Regions from separate parts of the Paenibacillus sp. LS-5 genome, predicted to be linked through region 3. Evidence: a T-box and tRNA genes for the amino acid it is inferred to sense, from the RefSeq annotation. Region 3 holds a T-box; the other regions hold tRNA genes.
What was found. The T-box of region 3 lies ahead of leuS (leucine--tRNA ligase). A T-box ahead of a tRNA ligase gene usually reads a tRNA of that ligase, here a tRNA-Leu.
Positions count from the first base shown of each region.

Region 1: it has a tRNA-Leu gene. The T-box ahead of leuS (leucine--tRNA ligase) is inferred to sense a tRNA for this amino acid. The anticodon was not compared.
Region 2: it has a tRNA-Leu gene. The T-box ahead of leuS (leucine--tRNA ligase) is inferred to sense a tRNA for this amino acid. The anticodon was not compared.

Region 1 covers NZ_JBWAVA010000011.1:53,053-59,423, forward strand. The annotation lists gene AC0MA3_RS16700 (nucleotide sugar dehydrogenase) at 1-708, opposite strand, end outside; gene AC0MA3_RS16705 (CgeB family protein) at 1,257-2,228, opposite strand; gene AC0MA3_RS16710 (hypothetical protein) at 2,336-2,770, shown strand; tRNA gene AC0MA3_RS16715 (tRNA-Leu) at 2,952-3,035, shown strand; gene AC0MA3_RS16720 (helix-turn-helix domain-containing protein) at 3,101-4,012, opposite strand; gene AC0MA3_RS16725 (alpha-mannosidase) at 4,171-6,371, shown strand, end outside.
Region 2 covers NZ_JBWAVA010000015.1:90,859-97,229, reverse strand. The annotation lists gene AC0MA3_RS20075 (YjcZ family sporulation protein) at 152-253, shown strand; gene AC0MA3_RS20070 (CynX/NimT family MFS transporter) at 455-1,684, shown strand; gene AC0MA3_RS20065 (LysE family transporter) at 1,699-2,304, opposite strand; gene AC0MA3_RS20060 (Lrp/AsnC family transcriptional regulator) at 2,301-2,768, opposite strand; tRNA gene AC0MA3_RS20055 (tRNA-Leu) at 2,992-3,075, shown strand; gene AC0MA3_RS20050 (PAS domain S-box protein) at 3,282-6,371, shown strand, end outside.
Region 3 covers NZ_JBWAVA010000002.1:67,074-73,444, reverse strand. The annotation lists gene leuS (leucine--tRNA ligase) at 1-2,161, opposite strand, end outside; T-box leader at 2,640-2,904, opposite strand; gene AC0MA3_RS03635 (AI-2E family transporter) at 3,059-4,126, opposite strand; gene bglS (beta-glucanase) at 4,324-5,046, shown strand; gene bglS (beta-glucanase) at 5,264-5,971, shown strand; gene AC0MA3_RS03620 (extracellular solute-binding protein) at 6,037-6,371, opposite strand, start outside.

The DNA of each region.
Region 1 (6,371 bases), on a different contig from region 3:
TTCATTAATAAATGCAATATTCACACTACGAAATGTATTTTCTAAAAGCTTACTCATTTCGGCTATCTTAGGGGAAGAAACAGTCACAAGTGATTGAATGGCATCCTTATATAACAAGGTTGCTATTTCAGTACATAATTGTGTTTTTCCTCCAATTACTTTCGGTATGTTTTTTGTATTATATTTTCCATTACCAGGATCTACTCTCTCTGGGGAAAAACAAAGAAAGTAATCCTCACCAGCTTTATATCCTTTTTTTGTAAATTCATATTCGATCAATTCCTCTGTTGTACCCGGATAAGTAGTGCTTTCTAAAATAATGAGTAATTCTTTATGCATATATTGTTTTATTTCTTCAACTACTGATTTTATATACGACATATCCGGGATGTAATCTTTTGTTAAAGGAGTAGGAACACAAATGTTAATAGAATCTAAAGATGAAATTACTGAAAAATCATTTGTAGGAATGAATTTTTTACTGTTTATCACTTCGTGTAAATCTTCTTTATTTACTCCTGTAATATAGAAATCCTTGTTCTTTAATCTACTGATTTTTTCTACATTAATATCAATTCCATAAACTTGGTAACCTTTTTTTGATAATTCAATTGCTAAAGGCATCCCTACATAGCCAAGTCCAATTACGCCAACTTTAGCCTTTAGTGAAATTAATTTTTCTTTTAAATTAGAATATGGTGAGTTCATCTCCAATTCTAAGACCTTCCTTCTTTCTGCATTTTTTACTTATAATTACATTATATTTCAGTAAAAATGGATTGAATGGACTTCGTGATATAACCCTTGTCAATCAATATCGCCCCCCTAGTGCTGTATACTTTCATACTATGTATTGATAATCAAAACGTAATAGGATATAAGACTAAATTTAGCGTGTGAATTAGTCTCATCTAATTCGCATGTTGTTTTTAATGTGGCAAATATCATCGGTTCTCCGCTTAAATACCACAAAGAAGGAAAGCTGGCGTTTTACTCCCTGGTAGATGAACATGTGCGGCAGCTGATTCAGCTTAAAACGAAGATGAAGAAGGACTGGCGGAAGTCAAAGTCACGGGGGGAGGTGGGGATTTTTGAAACTGGAAGAGGGAAAGCGTCCGCTCGAAAGTTTTCCGAAGGAAAGCTCGCATCGGAGCATATGCTGTCTCCGGAATTTATCCGCTAGAAGTGGTATAAATCAGGAAATCCAGAGACAACAGCGGCTGGATGTCCAAAACATTCGCCGTAGTTACGGCAATTTAAGGTTGAACCTTCATCAGCAAATGATTAATTCGATGTTGAAAGGTGTGTGAAGCCAACACGCGTATTCTTGCTTGTATAGCCATTTGTCTGCGTTCCTCATCGTGTGCCATATAATATTGAATCTTCTCAAGTAAATCATTCTTATCTTTGAAAGAAACCATTTCCTTGCCTTCCTCAAAATGTTTCCACAGCTCTTCCTTATAATCCATAAGTTGAAAGGCTTCACAACTGGCAGCATCAAAGGTTCGATTGTTGATACTTTTGGCAATCACACCGATACGGTTTTTGTTGTATTTCTCATCAGAAGGACGATGGATATTTAGAACGATTTTTGAACCATTATAATAATTCACAACCGTTTCGGGCTTTACCCAGGCATTCACTACATGTAAATTCCGATTCCGGTTTTTCCATTTATTATAATGTTGTGCCCATCCTCTCCCGACGATTTGGATACGGTAGTCTGTTCTCGTTAACAGGAATTCTATAAGTTCAATTCGATTGCTATAGGGTACTCCTACTAAACAGATATCACTTGTATACTCTTCAGAGACGGGTGTAGAATGAAATACCTCCGGGTCTGTTCCTAGCGGAAGATGATAGACATATGGATGTCCAAGTCTTTGATATTGTTCTACTGCAGCTTGGTCGATGGTGAAAATGTAGTCGAAATAAGGGATAAGCGGTAAAGTCCAATCTATATAATATGGATCTTCCGTCATCCAAATGGCCGACTTTACGTCAGCTTGTTGCAAGAATTCCAATATGGGTCTGGAGATCTTCAATCCGGTCATGGCTACAATAAGATTAGGCTGCAAGGTTTGTGTCATGAGTTTTAATGCAGTTATATCATGATTTAATGTAAATATTTCACAGTAGTGGCCTGCATTCTGAAATGCTGTTATAACACGTTGTTCGAAAAAAGAATAAATGGCTCTAAAACCTGAAGTAATAAAAATGATTTTCACATTTCTTCCTCCCTTGTACAGGTAAGAGTTTTTAGTTCATAGGACAATGTACAAACACTTAATAATTTATGCCATATGATGATTAATAAATAATTGGAGGTGAACAAATGTCACATGTCTTAGTTGAATTTGCTAGAAGCTCCCAGACAAACCTGGACAATGGGGTGAGTATTCCCATTAATGCATCCCCAACGTTGATATTAGAATTTGGTATTAATGTTCCGACTGCAACTAACATCATAGAACTTCATACGACAGTAGGTTGGGAGGTGATAAACGTTTTTACTACACCCCCGGATCAACCCAAGCTCTCTCTTCAAATCCGTTTGGATGGAGTCGTTGTCAGTAGTGCTGAGCAAGGGGCTATCTCAAACGATGAAGAAGCACCGCTGTCAATGACCACCTCGTTCCAGTCGATTCTTACAAATGTATCTGTTGGATTTCATGTCATTCAAGTGTTTGCCTCAAACCCGGAAGATCTCCAAGGGGATGTAACAATAACCGGCCCAGCCCACATTTCTGCAAAAGTATACGCGCCTTAATAGAAAAAAACTCCTTTTGTAGAAGGCTTCCTTCTACGAGAGGAGTTTTTTCTAATATACTATTCATCTGTATGGCAGCATATGCTAAGTAGTTGAACATGAAAACATCATTTCATAAAAAAAATATTGCCCTCCCACCAGATTCATGATATATTACTTCTTGCGTTGCATTTCTTAATTTGCGGTCATGGCGGAATTGGCAGACGCGCTGGCTTCAGGTGCCAGTGGTAGCAATATCGTGGAGGTTCGAGTCCTCTTGACCGCATAACAACACAAAAGCTTCTGTACTGCTCATCCGGGCAGCGCAGAAGCTTTTTTGGTATGTTTTGTCTAGTAAGACAGCGCGGTTGAGGCTGAATAGGACGAGGTCTGCTGCTTGCGAAACCCGGAGGGAGATATGCCGCTCAGCTTATGGAATACCCGGTTAAACTGGGAGAAGCTGTTGAAGCCGCACTGTTCGGCGATAACGGAAATCTTCAGCCGGGTGCTGATCAACATCTGCTGGGCATTGCGGACACGTATCATTTGGATATACTCGGTCAGTGTAGAGCCGGTAACCGACTTGAACTGATGGGATAAATAATAAGAGCTGATGTAGAACTCCCTGGAGATCGAATCCAGAGACAGTTCGCTGCTGAAGTGACTGTGGATGTATGCAGTAACTGAATATATTTTTTGCATAGTGGAATTCCCTACTTCCTCCAGGACATAGCTGTTTCGCTCTCTTTGCTGGTACAGGGCACACAGAAATTGCTGAAACAAACTGTGAACCCATACAGGATTCAGGGGGGAGGCGCCGTGTGATAAGGTGAAGATCGAGTTCAGTGGATCAAACACAGCTCTCCGTGACTCGCCACTCAAACGGTAGATAGGCACTTCCTCTTCAAAAGAGAGAAACATATTTTTGTAAGCGGTTTCTAATCCAGGTATATTCTTGGGCATAGCGAAGTTAATGATCAGCCTCTTGTGGGGCGGACCTACCGGATATTGTGTCTTGTGCAGACGGTGCGGACGAAGTAGAACGATATCATATTGCTGAAGAGCATACGCATTCCCTTCGATCATATGGGTCGCTCTGGAATCCATTAAGATATGAATCTCATAAAAATCATGAAAATGCTGAAATTCCATATTGATGTCGTGGGACCGCTGGTCATAATCAAAGTAATAAAACAGCGAATCAGCCGGTGTATTAATGCTTACGCTATATCCTTGCTCATACAACAAGTCGCTATCGAGCATGTCCTGTCGCCGCCTTAGTCTGTAAGATGCCCTTATTATAAATCCAGAAAAGCAATATATGCAATATAAATGGGGGATCACAGCAAATATAACGTAGTTTTTGAGGGGAGGGATTTGCTATATTGGCAGTATGAAAGCGGATACAAGGAGTGGAGATAATGTTTTTGACAGAAGAAAAGCTGATCCGGCGTCAGGCGGAGATTGGAAAGTACAGGTACCGCAGGCTGCTGGAGATTGAAGAACTGGAGTTCGCAGAGGATGAAGACGGGGCTAACGGTGTGTATCCTGAGGCTGTCACCTTTGATGGCAAGATCAAGCTGCAGGAGCACTGGCGCGGGCGTGACCGTTATGTCTGGTTGCGTACGGTGGTCGAGATGCCTGTAAGTAAACCGGGCTTCAAAATAGCCGGAAGATTTGATTTTGGCAAGTCGGGGAGCTTCAATAACTCCGGGTTTGAATCCCTGCTGTTTGTGAACGGGGAGCCTTATCAGGGTGTGGATAACAACCACAGGGAGGTTATCTTTGGGCCGGAGCTAAGCGGGCAGACCGTGGAGCTGGTTTTCCGGCTGTGGTCAGGCCTTGAGGGCGGAGGTCCTGCGGTTATTCAGGATCACCGGATTAGCGAGGCGATGATTGGTTACCTGGATGAAACGATTGATGATCTGTGCTATCTGTCGCAGGCGGCGCTGGACACGTACCGGTATCTGGGCAGTGACCAGCCGGAGAAGCAATGGCTCAAAAAAGCACTGAACGACGCCTTCCGTGAAATTGACTGGTCTGAACCTGGTTCAGAGGCCCATGAATTGTCGCTGTACCGTGCCGGGGCCAGCTTGAACGATGCTGTGGATGCTATGCCCAAAACCTTTGATGTGACGGTTACAGCCGTTGGTCATACCCATATTGATGTTGCATGGCTGTGGCAGCTCAAGCATACACGGGAGAAAATAGCCCGGTCCTTCTCTACCGTACTGCGGCTGATGGAGGAATTCCCGGAATATCAGTTCCTGCAGACACAGCCGCAACTATACGACTATCTGAAACGTGATTACCCTGAACTGTTCGGGAAGATCTCAGACAAAATCAAGGAAGGCCGCTGGGAAGCTGAAGGAGCCATGTGGCTGGAGTCGGATTGTAACATCCCGTCCGGTGAATCACTGGTCCGCCAGATTGTGGCGGGCAAACGCTACTTCCGGGAAGAGTTCGGCATCGAGAGCAAGTATTTGTGGCTGCCGGATGTATTCGGATACAGCTGGGCTTTGCCGCAGATTTTACGCAAGTCGGGGATTTCGACCTTCATGACAACCAAAATTAGCTGGAATCAGTTCAACCGGATGCCGCATGATACGTTCTGGTGGCGCGGGCTGGACGGTTCCGAAATATTGACGCACTTCATTACCACCTCGGAGAAGAACGGAGATGCGTACACATACAACGGCCGGATGACAGCCGCAATGCTGCGCGGGATCTGGAATTCGTATCAGGACAAGGAGATCAATGATAATCTGCTGTTCACTTATGGCTGGGGTGATGGAGGCGGCGGGCCTACACGGGAAATGCTGGAGCTTCGGCGGCGGTTCGATAAGCTTCCAGGGATCCCCAAGCTGGAGATGGGGAGCGCAGGAGCGTATTTTGACGGGCTGCATGAACGGATTGAAAATTCGGATGCCTATGTGCATACCTGGAATGGCGAGTTATATTTTGAATGCCACAGGGGGACATATACCTCTCAGGCCAAGAACAAAAAATACAACCGGCGGCTGGAATTGCTGCTACGGGATGCAGAGTGGCTGCATACGCTCACCAGTGTCCGGCGAGGTGATCTTGCAACCGGTTACCCTGCGGAAGAGCTCAGAGGGATATGGGAAATCCTCCTCCGCAACCAATTCCATGATATTATCCCCGGCTCATCGATTAAAGAGGTATACGAGGATAGTGACCTTGAATATGCAGAAGGAGAGGCGCGGTCGCTGGCTTTAATTAACGGCTGCGGTGAAAAGGGAGAGCGGACGGAAGGACAAGGAAGTCTTACCCTGCTGAACAGCTCCATCTGGGATCGTCCACGGTATGCTGAGTTACCGGGTGGAACAGCGAGTAATGCTGTCATCTGTGATACGGCCGGGCAACCTCTGGAGCAGCAGCGTACAGCAGACGGGGGAAGGCTTGTGTATATTCCTTCTGTACCTGCTCTTGGTACGGCTGTTCTGCAATATGGCCAGGGGGAACTGGCTATTGCCCGCTCGGAGGAAGAATCACCGCTGGCTGATGCTGCCGGCAACCGCCTGACAACACCTCTGGTTGAGGTGGCCTGGAATGACCAGGGACATTTCACCTCGATCTATGACCGCCGGAACGGCCGTGA
Region 2 (6,371 bases), on a different contig from region 3:
AGGGCAGCTCCGGCAGGCCCGATGTTGGAACCATTCACAATGTGAACCTCGTGTAAGGATCCTAAAGAGGGCAAAGTGTTACCTATTCGTCCAATCCTCAGCTCCCCAATGTACATAGTGTATTGTATACAAGTACAAAGGAGGAGTTAACATGAGTGAAAATGAAAGAGGGTACGGTGCGTTTACTTCCACAGGTGCAATTCTGGTACTGTTCATCCTGCTCGTTATCATTTCCAAATCTCTCTGGGTATAATTAGTAATCTACCTCTACACGTAAAGTCAGTCCCTCAGACTGGCTTTTTTTGCAGTGCGCGGAGGAGACTTTGCCGGGAAATATGTGCAGCGCAGACGGAGAGGGGATATAATGTAACAATGTGATTATTACATAGAACAGCCTTATATCCCGGACAAGCTTATGGCCTCCGTAGGGTGAAGGACTCAATCGGGAGGACACATGAGATCAGAACATCAAGATGCTGCATTACCGGAATTGGGCAAGACCCGGCCGGATAAGGGAGCCAGCCGTATTCTGCTGGTCGTGGGAATTATCTGCGTCGCAGCAGCTCTTCGGGCTCCCTTCACCTCTGTTGGATCACTGCTGGGCATGATCCGTGATGATCTGGGATTGTCCAATACACTGGCGGGAGCAATTACCACCTTACCGCTGCTGGCATTTGCCTTGCTGTCACCTTTTGCGCCACGACTGGCTCAGCGGTTTGGCACCGCCAATGTTCTTATGCTGGCCATGCTGGCGTTGTCTATGGGCATCCTGATCCGCTCAGGTTCGGGCACAGTCATGCTGTTCGCAGGCACAGCGATGATCGGGTTATCCATCGCCGTCTGTAATGTGCTGCTGCCTGGACTTATCAAAGGGAGATTTCCAGAGCGTATCGGACTTATGACCGGGGTTTATACCGTATCCATGAATATCTGTGCAGCTGCTGCCTCAGGCATCAGCGTTCCGCTGGCGCAGCATGCCGGATTTGGCTGGCGGGGTACACTGGCAATGTGGTTTGTCGTAGCCGCACTGGCGACACTATTCTGGATTCCTCAGATGCGGAATATGACCAGTGGCAGCAGCGAAAGTAAAAGACAATCCTCCGTTCAGGTCTGGCGGTCTCCGCTGGCCTGGCAGGTTACCCTGTTCATGGGTCTGCAATCGCTGCTGTATTACGTGCTCATTGCCTGGTTTTCCGTGATATTGGGTGAACGCGGGATGACCTCCAGTCATGCGGGCTGGATTCTTTCTCTTATGCAGCTGGCGCAGCTGCCGTTTACTTTTTTCGTGCCTCTTTGGGCGGGCAAAATGAAAAACCAGCGCAGCCTGGTGCTCATTACATCCATTCTTTTTATGATTGGTATTCTCGGTATCTGGCTGGGCAGCAACTCCTGGATGGTGGTATGGGCTGTCTGCATCGGAATTGCCGGAGGTTTTGCCTTTGGCCTCGTCATGATGTTTTTCAGTCTGAGAACCCGCAGCACACAGGAAGCCAGCGTGCTGTCCGGCATGGCCCAATCTGTCGGGTATCTACTCGCTGCAATGGGGCCCGCATTGTTCGGACTGCTGCATGATGTGACCCATAGCTGGAATATGCCACTGGCATTACTCGCTGTGGCAAGCATGTTGCTGTTCGTAGTAGGACTTGGGGCGGGGAGCAGCCGTTTTGTGGGTGACAAGAGATAAACTCATTAAATCCTTCATATAAGCGCAGTGAGGATGCCGTACAAGCTGAACAGGATCAGAATCATTGATGAATAGAGGTTCAGCCAGCGGGTGAAGGAGGCAGGGAGATTGGCACTAATCCAGAACAACGTGGCGGTGAGCAGCAGCCACCAGCAGGTGGAGCCAATCGCGATACCCGCCGGCAGAAACCATGAACTCCCGATGGTCGTTCCAAGTGAAACTGAGAGTACCGCGAAGCTAAGGATCGGGGCCGGATTGGCTAAGGTCAGCAGGAAGGACGACAACAGACAATAGGGAATGCCGCGGCGGGTAGCTTCAAGTATAGATCTGGACTCTTTGGGTAGAAGCGTCCTTACCCCCAGAAGTCCAAGAAACAGACTGCCCAGCAGACGGAGCGGCAGAGCATATGCAACAGTAAGTTCATTCACAATCCTAAAGCTGGAAACGGTCACCAGGGAATAATCCGCATCGGCCAGAGCAATCCCGAGACCGGAAGCAAGGCCGGCCATGAATCCCTGCTGCAGGGTCCTGTTCATACACAGCAGGGACATGGGACCGACAGGTGCGGCAACGACAAAGTCAAAGCCGATTCCGCTGAGGAGGGCAGTCCAGATCATCATGGTGTACGTTCCGAAGTGGGCAGCGGCACATTTGAGGTTTCTTTGACTGTTCCCAAAATAATGGTGGTACGGGTGCGCACAATGCCCGGCAGGCTTTTCAGCTCCTCGCTGATAATCCGGTCGAGATCATGAGTGCCCCGGCAGCGCACCTTCAGCACATAATCGTCATCTCCGGCTGTATGATGGCATTCTTGGATTTCCGGCAGCTTCTGTACCAGCTCCAAAAAAGCCTGACGGTGCGCCGGACGCTCCAGTGAGACTGCGATCAGCGCTCCCAGCCCATAGCCGGCGGATTCAGCATCGATCAGCGCAGTGTAACCTTTAATCACGCCTTGTTCCTCCAGCTTCCGCACCCGGTCCGCTGCCGCCGGTGAGGAGAGGCCGAGCAGCCCGGCCAGTTCAGCCCAGGTGATCCTTCCGTTCTCCATTACGGCCCTGATTATTTTATAATCAATAGCATCCATGTTATCCATCCTTTCTTTATTGTGTGTTATATATAATTTACCTAATATAAATAAATACCTCAAGGATTTATGATTATATAATAAACTGAAAATATAAATTTGCTTTAACTTGATAAGTGACTCGTTATTATATTAATGAGTTGCAATAAAAACCCCTTGCATCTGATTAGAAAAGAGAGTATAGTCTTACTTACAGCGATCAAAATGTTGAACTACATATTGTGCGGTCATGGCGGAATTGGCAGACGCGCTGGCTTCAGGTGCCAGTGATAGCAATATCGTGGAGGTTCGAGTCCTCTTGACCGCATCACCTACAAAGAAGCTTCTACTCTTGTTGTTACAAGAATAGAAGCTTTTTTTTCGTTTCTAAAGAGAGGTATACCCATTAGCCTATTTATAAGACTTGTGATCCAGGACAAATAATAGGACTTTCACCCCAGAAGCATCTTTTCTGAAAAAAAGGTATACTAGGTGTAGTTTCAGTCCCCACTTTTACAGAGGAGGCTCTATCATTTGACCGACACACTCTTTAAGCATCTGTTTATGCGGTCCTCTATAGGGTTCGCAGTAGTCTCCACCAAAGACGGTACCATGATTATGGCGAATCCCGCGCTCTGCAATATGTTTGGGTATTCGGAAGAAGAAATGATGAATATTCGTTACCTGGATATTGCTTACGCGGAGGATAAGACTGCTGTTGAGCATGATGTGGTCATGCAATACTTGCAGGACAGTCCCGGTGCGTCTGTAAATAAAGAAAAACGTTTTGTACGCAAGGACGGCGGGATCATTTGGATTGCGTTACATATCTTTTTGACGATAGATGAGACTACGGGTGAACCTAGTCATCTAATCGCCGAAATGAAGGAAATTACCAACCGCAAGCTGGCCGAGAAAAAGATTGAGGAGGACAGGCTACTCTATAATCTGATTACGCAGAACACACCGGATATGATCTCTTTTGCGGATGCGGACGGAACGGTACGCTATGTGTCTCCATCGGTCGAGAAGCTGCTGGGTTATCCGATTGAAGAGGTGATCGGCAGAAAAAGACCGGATTTTTACCATGAAGAAGATGCGATAGAAATGACCCAGCACGGGAAGGCGTATTCCGACAGTGATGTGTTCACCCGCCGGGCCCGCCATAAGGACGGACATTATCTATGGCTTGAAAATTCATTCCAGGTGGTGCGTGACAGCGAAGGCAATGTAGTGCAGGTGCTGACTATCGCCCGTGATATCACGGAACGCAAGAAATATGAGAATATGCTTGCAACTGCCCAGGAGCTGGGCCGGATGGGTTCATGGGAGTGGGATTCCCCGAGCGGGCAGATGACTGTTTCCAAGCAGCTGCGGATTATTTTTGATATGTGCGATGATGGTGAGAGCGGTACTCACAGCCTTATCGATTATATGCAGCTGTTGTCCCGCGTGGTTCCGGAGGATATGGGGCGGCTGCGGGCCGAACTGGGCCAGACACTGGAGTCCGGGTTCAATGGTCAATCGGTGTTTAGAATTGAGAACGACGAAGGTGTGCGCCGGGTTATTTATACCTATTGGGAAGTGGTTCTGGATCAATATGGTAAATTGTTGCAGATGAATGGCATCGTGCAGGATATCACCGAACGCTACCAGATGGAAGAGCAGCTCCGTGAGAGTGAGCGGAACTATCGGCTGATTTCTGAGAATTCACTGGATTTTATCTCACGGAATAGAACAGACAACGAGGCTACTTATCTATATGCTTCTCCAGTTTGCCAGCCTATGTTTGGTTACACGCCGGAGGAGCTGGAAGGCTCGAATGGGATGCAGCATGTTCATCCGGAGGATATCGACAGCGTTCGCTCCTATCTCCAGAAAAGTATGGATGGCGGTAAGCTGGAGCCGATTATTTTTCGCTTTTTGTGCAAGGATGGCTCCTACCTGTGGGTAGAAACAACGCTGCGCCATATCAGTGCAGGCCCGGGCGGCATTGCCGAAATGGTCTGCGTCACCCGGAATATTTCCGAGCGCAAACAATATGAATTGAAACTGCTGGAGAGTGAGAACCGGTATAAATCCCTGTTTGAGTATAATCCTTCCGCGATCAGTGCGATGGATCTGGATGGGCACATCCAGTCCTTGAATGCCAGTCTCCAGCAACTGAGCGGTTATCCGCGGGGGAGTCTTTTGCATTCCAGCTATAGTGAAATTATTGATCAGGAAGAACTGGAATTTGCCGAGGAGCGTTTTGAGCAGGCGGCCAAAGGATTGCCTCAGATCTTTGAGAGCAGGCTGATCCATAGGGAAGGTTATCCTGTTGAGGTGAGCGTGATTTATGTACCGATCATGGTCAATAACAAGGTAGTAGGTGTATTTGGTATAACCAGCAACATTACGGAACGCAAACGGCATCTTCAGCAGATTGAGAAGCTCAGTTATGAGCATGCGCTGATCCTGAATTCGGTCTCCGAAGGAATCTTTGGCATGAATCTTGAAGGCGAAACGATGTTTATTAACCCTGCGGCATCGACGATGCTGGGTTATGAGCCAGGTGAACTGGCGAGAAATATCAAGCTGCATACTGTGGAACAGACATGGCTTGACGCCGAACCTTATATCAGCGGGCGGAGGTCATTATCGGACTCCCTTTCCAGCTACCTCTCATACGAGGACAAGGAAGGGGTATTCTGGAGACAGGACGGGTCCAGCTTTCTGGTGAAATATCGCATGTCGCCATTATTTGATAACGGGGAACGGAAGGGGGCAGTTGTCGTTTTCCGGGATATTACTGAAGAGAAGGCTATTGTTAGGGCAAAAGAATCAGCAGAGCAGGCAGACCGGGCTAAGTCGGAGTTCCTGGCCATCATGAGCCATGAGCTGCGCACACCGATGAACGGGATTATTGGCATGGCAGATCTTTTGGCTGGAACAGAACTTGATGAAGAACAGGAATACTACACGCAGATTATTAACAAAAGCAGCGAGTCCTTGCTGCATATTCTGAACGAGGTGCTGGATTTCAGCAAGATTGAAGCCGGCATGATGACACTAGATCTACAGACGGTGGATTTGTCCCAGGTGCTCCAGAATGTAACCGAATTGTTCTATCCGAAAGTAATGGAAAAGGGACTGATTCTCCATTGCGAGCTGGACCCGGATCTACCTGTACTTGTGGTGACGGACGAAGCCAGATTGCGCCAGATTCTGGTGAATCTTGTTGGCAATGCAGTGAAGTTTACTGAAGAGGGCGAAATTCACATTGCCGTAAAGCTGCAATCCATTGCCGATACCGGTGATCTGGTAGTTAGATTCACTGTAAAAGATACAGGAATTGGCATTCCTCAGGGCAGCCAGGGCTTGCTGTTTCAGTCCTTCTCCCAGCTTCACCCGTCGATCAACCGCAAGTATGGCGGTACAGGACTGGGGCTGGCCATCAGCAAAAAACTGGTTGAACTGCTGGGCGGCATGATCGGTGTGGAGAGCAACGAAGGGGAAGGTTCGGAGTTCTTTTTCACCATCCACGTTTTTCTGCCGCAGTCGGAACTTTCCTATAATCAGTTTCCGGTAAGGGAAACCGATACGCTCCAGGAGAGGGATGTGATGGGCAAAAGCTCACCGAAT
Region 3 (6,371 bases):
GCGGCGACAGCATCTGTACGAAATGCTCTGCTGCTTCGGTGGACAAGGTCTCCTGTTTATAAGCATCGTTAATAAAAATCATCAGTTGGCTGATCGCCGTATTGAAGCGCAGATGTTCGAAGTCCTCCGTGACCTTCTTGATTGTCTTGTGCCAGGTCCGTTTGAACTCATCGCTGCCACCGTCTGCGGTAACTTTGGTGCTGAGACTGCCGTCTTCATTCACGAACAGGCGCCATACACGGGACAGGAAGCGGTGGATACCTTCCACACCTTTTTCATTCCATGGTTTCGTCGCTTCCAGCGGCCCCATGAACATTTCATAGACACGCAGGGTATCCGCGCCATAAGCTTCCACAATTTCATCCGGGTTAATAACATTGCCGCGTGACTTGCTCATCTTCTCATTGTTATTGCCCAGAATCATGCCTTGATTCACCAGCTTATGGAATGGTTCCTTCGTATCCACCACACCGATGTCGTACAGAACCTTATGCCAGAAGCGTGCGTACAGCAGATGGAGTACCGCATGCTCGGCACCGCCGATGTACAGGTCAACAGGAAGCCATTCCTTCTGCTTCTCCGCTGAACACAGCTCCTGATCGTTCCGAGGATCAATGTAACGCAGATAGTACCAGCAGCTACCGGCCCATTGCGGCATAGTGTTCGTCTCACGGCGTGCCTTCATGCCGGTCTCCGGATCAATCGTTTCGACCCATTCTGTCACATTGGCCAGCGGGGATTCTCCTGTGCCTGAAGGGCGGATGGAATCGACTTCAGGCAACAGCAGCGGCAGCTGATCTACAGGGACAGTCTTCATTGTGCCGTCTTCGAGGTGCAGAATCGGAATCGGCTCGCCCCAATAGCGTTGACGGCTGAACAGCCAGTCGCGCAGGCGGTAGGTTACTTTGCCTTTGCCGCTGCCTTTTTCTTCGAGCCAGGTGATCATCTTCTCAATAGCTTGTTTATTGTCCAGACCGTTCAGGAAGTCGGAATTCACATGGGGTCCGTCTCCGCTGTAAGCCTCTTCTTCGACAATGCCGCCCTGCACCACTTCGATTATCTTCAGACCAAACTGCTTGGCGAATTCCCAGTCGCGGGTATCATGTCCCGGCACCGCCATTATCGCTCCCGTGCCATAACCGGCAAGCACATAATCAGCGATCCAGATCGGTACCTGTGCACCGTTCACCGGATTGACGGCATAAGCACCCGTGAAGACACCGGATTTCTCCTTGGCCAGATCCGTACGTTCCAGGTCACTTTTGCGTGAAGCCTTGTCGCGGTATTCTGCTACAGCGGCCTTCTGTTCTTCTGTCGTAATGAGATCAACCAGCTTATGCTCCGGAGCCAGTACACAGTAGCTTGCACCGAACAAGGTGTCGGGACGGGTAGTGAACACCTCCAGGCTGGCATCATGACCTTCAATCGCAAAAATCACTTCAGCTCCAGTAGACTTTCCAATCCAGTTGCGCTGCATATCCTTGATGCTTTCTTCCCAGTCCAGCTCTTCCAGATCCTCAAGCAGGCGTTCAGCATATTCGGTGATTTTCAGAATCCACTGGCGCATCGGTCTGCGGACCACTGGATGGCCGCCGCGCTCGCTTTTTCCGTCGATGACTTCTTCGTTGGCCAGAACCGTCCCCAGTGCTTCACACCAGTTGACCGATACCTCTGCCACATAGGCCAAACCTCGGTTGTACAGCTGGATGAAAATCCACTGTGTCCATTTGTAATACTCCGGATCGGTTGTACTGATCTCACGGTCCCAGTCATAGGAGAAACCCAGCGATTTGATCTGTCGGCGGAAATTATCAATGTTCTTTACTGTGATCTCGCGGGGATGTTGACCGGTATCCATCGCATACTGTTCAGCCGGAAGTCCGAAGGCATCCCAGCCCATCGGGTGCAGCACATTGTAGCCGCGCATCCGTTTGTAGCGGGAGACAATGTCCGTCGCCGTGTAGCCTTCCGGATGGCCTACGTGCAGCCCTGCGCCTGAAGGATACGGGAACATATCCAGCGCGTAGAATTTCGGTTTGTTTGCCTCTTCAACGGTCTTGAATGTCTTGTTCTCATCCCAGAACTTCTGCCATTTCGGCTCAATGACCTGGGCACGGTAGCCTGTAGGGGTTGTTGTGCTTGCTGCTTTATTATCGCTCATTGTATGCTCCTCCTTGGAGTGTTGCTTATCTTGTTAAAACTGCTGCGCTTAAAAAATTCAGGGAATGAACTCCACTACAAAAAAGTTTTGGGCTTCCGCCCGCTGTTATAATCGGATTTCTTGATTTGAACTGCGCTTCGAGGTAGAAATCCGAGAATAGCGTATGCTTCCGATGTGAGCTTTCCTGCGGAAAGCTTTCAGGCGGCCACTGACGTTGCTCCAGCTCCAAAATTTTTCTCCGTTCCGTTTCCCTGTAACTTTAATAAATCCACTCATTTGGTCTGCCGGGCAGCAAAGTCCAAGAATCCGCTCAGAATTCGCTGTTCCGCTAAACATGGTCCCAATACCCAAGTGGAAACGGCTTCGCCGTCCTTTAAGGAAGGTATCCATTTCAGCGAGAAATATAAGGATGATTTATAGTGTGATACCTATACATCCTTATATTCGCAAAAAAACCTCCCATCCCTAGCGTATTATCGCTAGGGACGAGAGGTTTGAATTCCCGTGGTACCACCCTAGTTAGCGGCTGGATATGCTTTACCTGCCACTCACTTTGACACCCTGTAACGGGGGTGAATCGACGACGGTTCACACGCGGACTTTAAGCTTCTGCTTACGGCTCCTGCGGCTTAACGCCGTTACTCCGAGGTGAGTTCATTCTTCTCCGTTAACCGGCTCGCACCCTGCGCCGGCTCTCTGCAATAACGGTCTCACGAATTAATGATCCTCTTCATCGCACTGCTATGCTTACTGATAGTTAATCAGTAATATTCACCACATTATATACAAAAGAAGCAGGTACAGTCAATGATTTCCCCTAATCGGCGCCAGACGGCCCTTAACCCAGCACCATTCCCCGGCTTTACGTAATTGTCTCACGTTCGTTCTTACAGGTTCCTACACCGGCTTACGCCGTATATAATACGCTAGAAAATGCTGAATCACTACTTTACCGGCTGCAAAAACCGGTACCGCCAGGATCAGACCAATCATCCCGGCGACTTCACCACCCACCAACAGCGCAAAAATAATCAGTAGCGGGTGCAGATGCAGCCGCCGTCCAACCACTTGGGGCGAAATGACGTTGCTCTCCAGCATCTGGCACAGGGTGTTAACCACTGCTACGAGCAGCACAAGGCGAAATGAGAGGGTCGAAGCCATAACAATCGCGGGCGCTGCACCGAGAAACGGGCCCATGTATGGAACGATATTGAACACCGCCACCACACAAGCAAACAGTAGCGCATAGGGCATGCCGATAATCGCATAGCCGATGTACGCCAGTACCCCTATAATCAGGCAGACCAAAAACTGGCCCCGGATATAATTACCGAGCGCATCGTCAATATCTTTAAGCAGCTTCACCATGGACTTGCGGCGCGAGCGTGGCAGACAAGCAACAACGGTCCGTTCAAATACATCGAAATCCTTAAGAATGTAGAAAACCAGAAAAGGTACGATAAACGCATTGAACAGTAGACCAATGGTAGTACCAATATTATCGAGAAAATGGGAGATCCCTGCCGCCAGACGATTTTCCAGCTGAAAAAACCAGTTGTTCATGCCCATCTCGACACCAGGAGGAATCAGTCTGGTATTCATATTACGCATGAGCCCCTGTGCATGCAGAGTCATCTCGGGCAGATGCTCGTTCAATTCTTCAAGCTGCTCGATGAACATAGGAATCAGATTAATGGCAATGACAGCGAGCGAGGTCAGGAATACGGCATAGATGAGTAGTACGGCAACACTGCGCGGCATTTTTCTCCCGGCGAGCATACTCACTACGGGATTCAACACATATGAGATAATCATAGCTGCCAGAAATGGAGCAAGGATGGCCTTGAGAAAGACGAAAACTCCCATCAGCATCGGACGGAGGAGCCACACAAAATATAATATGATCAAGGCAAGCAGTACTCCGATCATCCGGCGGAACCATTTACTTTGGGACCATTGCTCCATGTTAACCCTCCTGATCGTATTCAGCCAAAGACAGGCATACGATATCAGTATGTGTGTGAGGATGGCAAAATACTCTTGTTGCCCAACAAAAATTGCTTTTTTGTTATCCCGCTTCAGAAGTTGGTATGGTGGCCTGAATCGGCATTGGTTACAATTTACATGTAAAACGCTTTCATTTCGAGGAGGGATGTTTTTATATGAAAAAGTTGAGCAAATTTTGCGGTGCAGGTCTAACTTTGCTGCTTGCCGGATTGCTGGCGGGTGCTCCGTCTGCATCGGCGGCTACTGTCTTTTATGAACCGCTAACCTACTTCAATTCCGCAACCTGGCAAAAAGCCGACGGCTATTCTAATGGCGGTATGTTTAACTGCACCTGGCGCGCTAACAATATTTCGTTTACCAGCGGAGGACAGCTTCGCCTTGCACTCACCAGTTCAAGTTACAATAAATTTGACGGGGCAGAATACCGGTCTACTAACAAGTATGGCTACGGAAAATATGAGGTCAGCATGATGCCAGCTAAGAACAGCGGAATTGTCTCCTCCTTTTTCACCTATACCGGGCCTTCTGACGGAACTCCTTGGGATGAAATAGATATTGAATTTCTGGGTAAAGACACCACCAAAGTTCAGTTCAATTATTATACTAACGGCACCGGCGGACATGAAAAGATCGTCGATCTGGGTTTTGATGCTTCCCAAGGTTATCATACGTACGCCTTCGACTGGCAGTCAGGCTATATTAAATGGTATGTGGACGGTGTCTTGAAGCATACGGCAACCAGCAATATCCCCTCCCATGCCGGTAAAATTATGATGAACCTGTGGAACGGTACAGGTGTCGATTCCTGGCTCGGCTCCTATAACGGAGCCAATCCGCTGTACGCTTATTATGATTGGTCGAAATATACAAGCAACTAAAAGCGGGTGCTCTGCCCCGGCAGCTGCGCGGATCGCGTCTGCCGGGGTTCTTTTGCTTCGATTGGAAATCCCTTATCTTCAGAATTTGTTATTCGGATTGACACATTGGTATGGCAGCTTGAGCCGGCTTTCAGTACGATAATAGCAAGACAATAATACAGGAGGAACCGTATTGAGTCGCAGCAGGTTAATCAAATTGTCCGCAGCGGTCGCGGCCCTGTCGGCTGCTGTGTGGGGCATATGGGCTTACAGTTCAGTATCCAGCTCCGGGGATGGAGTGATAAAGGATTCTTTTACCGCGTTTAACACGGAGTTATGGAAGAAAACAGATGGCTACTCCAACGGAGACATGTTCAACTGTACCTGGCGTGAGGGAAATATCTCCTTCGCTGGTAACGGTCTCTTGACCCTGTCGCTCACCAGTCCGTCTCCCGGAAATTTCGACGGCGCTGAATACCGCTCGCTGAACAAGTATAGCTATGGCCGGTATGAAATCCAGATGAAGCCGGCTGCCCATCCCGGTGTAGTCTCTTCTTTCTTCACTTATACCGGTCCCTCGGAAGGCGAGCCTTGGGACGAAATTGACATTGAATTTTTGGGCAAGAACACACGGCAGGTACAGTTGAATTACTTCACCGACGGTGTAGGGGAGCACGAGCAGGTGATCGACCTCGACTTTGACGCCTCACAGGAATTTCACTGGTACGGCTTTGACTGGAAGAAGGATTCTATTACCTGGTATATCGATGGCCACCCTGTTCACACGGCCACCGAGAATATTCCCGCAACCCCGGGCCGCATAATGATGAATCTCTGGAACGGGATAGGCGTGGATTCCTGGCTGGAGCCATTTGACGGCAAGGTCCCGCTCCATGCTTACTATGAAGAGTTACGTTATACTCCGGACCCATCGTCGGGCAAGTAGGAAGTTCCGGCGTTACTCCGACAAGAAACCGCCTTGTTCAAGGCGGTTTCTTGTCCCTGCGGCACTCACCGGCGGCTACGGTCCCAGGTATTGACCTCCGAAGTTTCGGTTAGTCCCCCGTAGGTTTTCCATTTGTCGACAAATTCGTCAAACTCCCGGATGCCGCTGTCCGCGAAGATAATTTTTTGAAAGCTTTTTTGTTCCAGCTTCTTCAGAAGTTCGCCGCCCCTTTTCATCGTTGCGGTTGGCGGTCCCGTGAACTGCTCCTTGCGGGAAGCCCCCTTCTGGCCAAGCAGCACTGGGGCGATGTCCTGCGGAATTTCCTTGACGACCTTGGAGGGAATTCTCGCTCCATCGAAGGTTAGCGTGTAGGAGGCGACCCGGATGCCGCCTAGTGGTA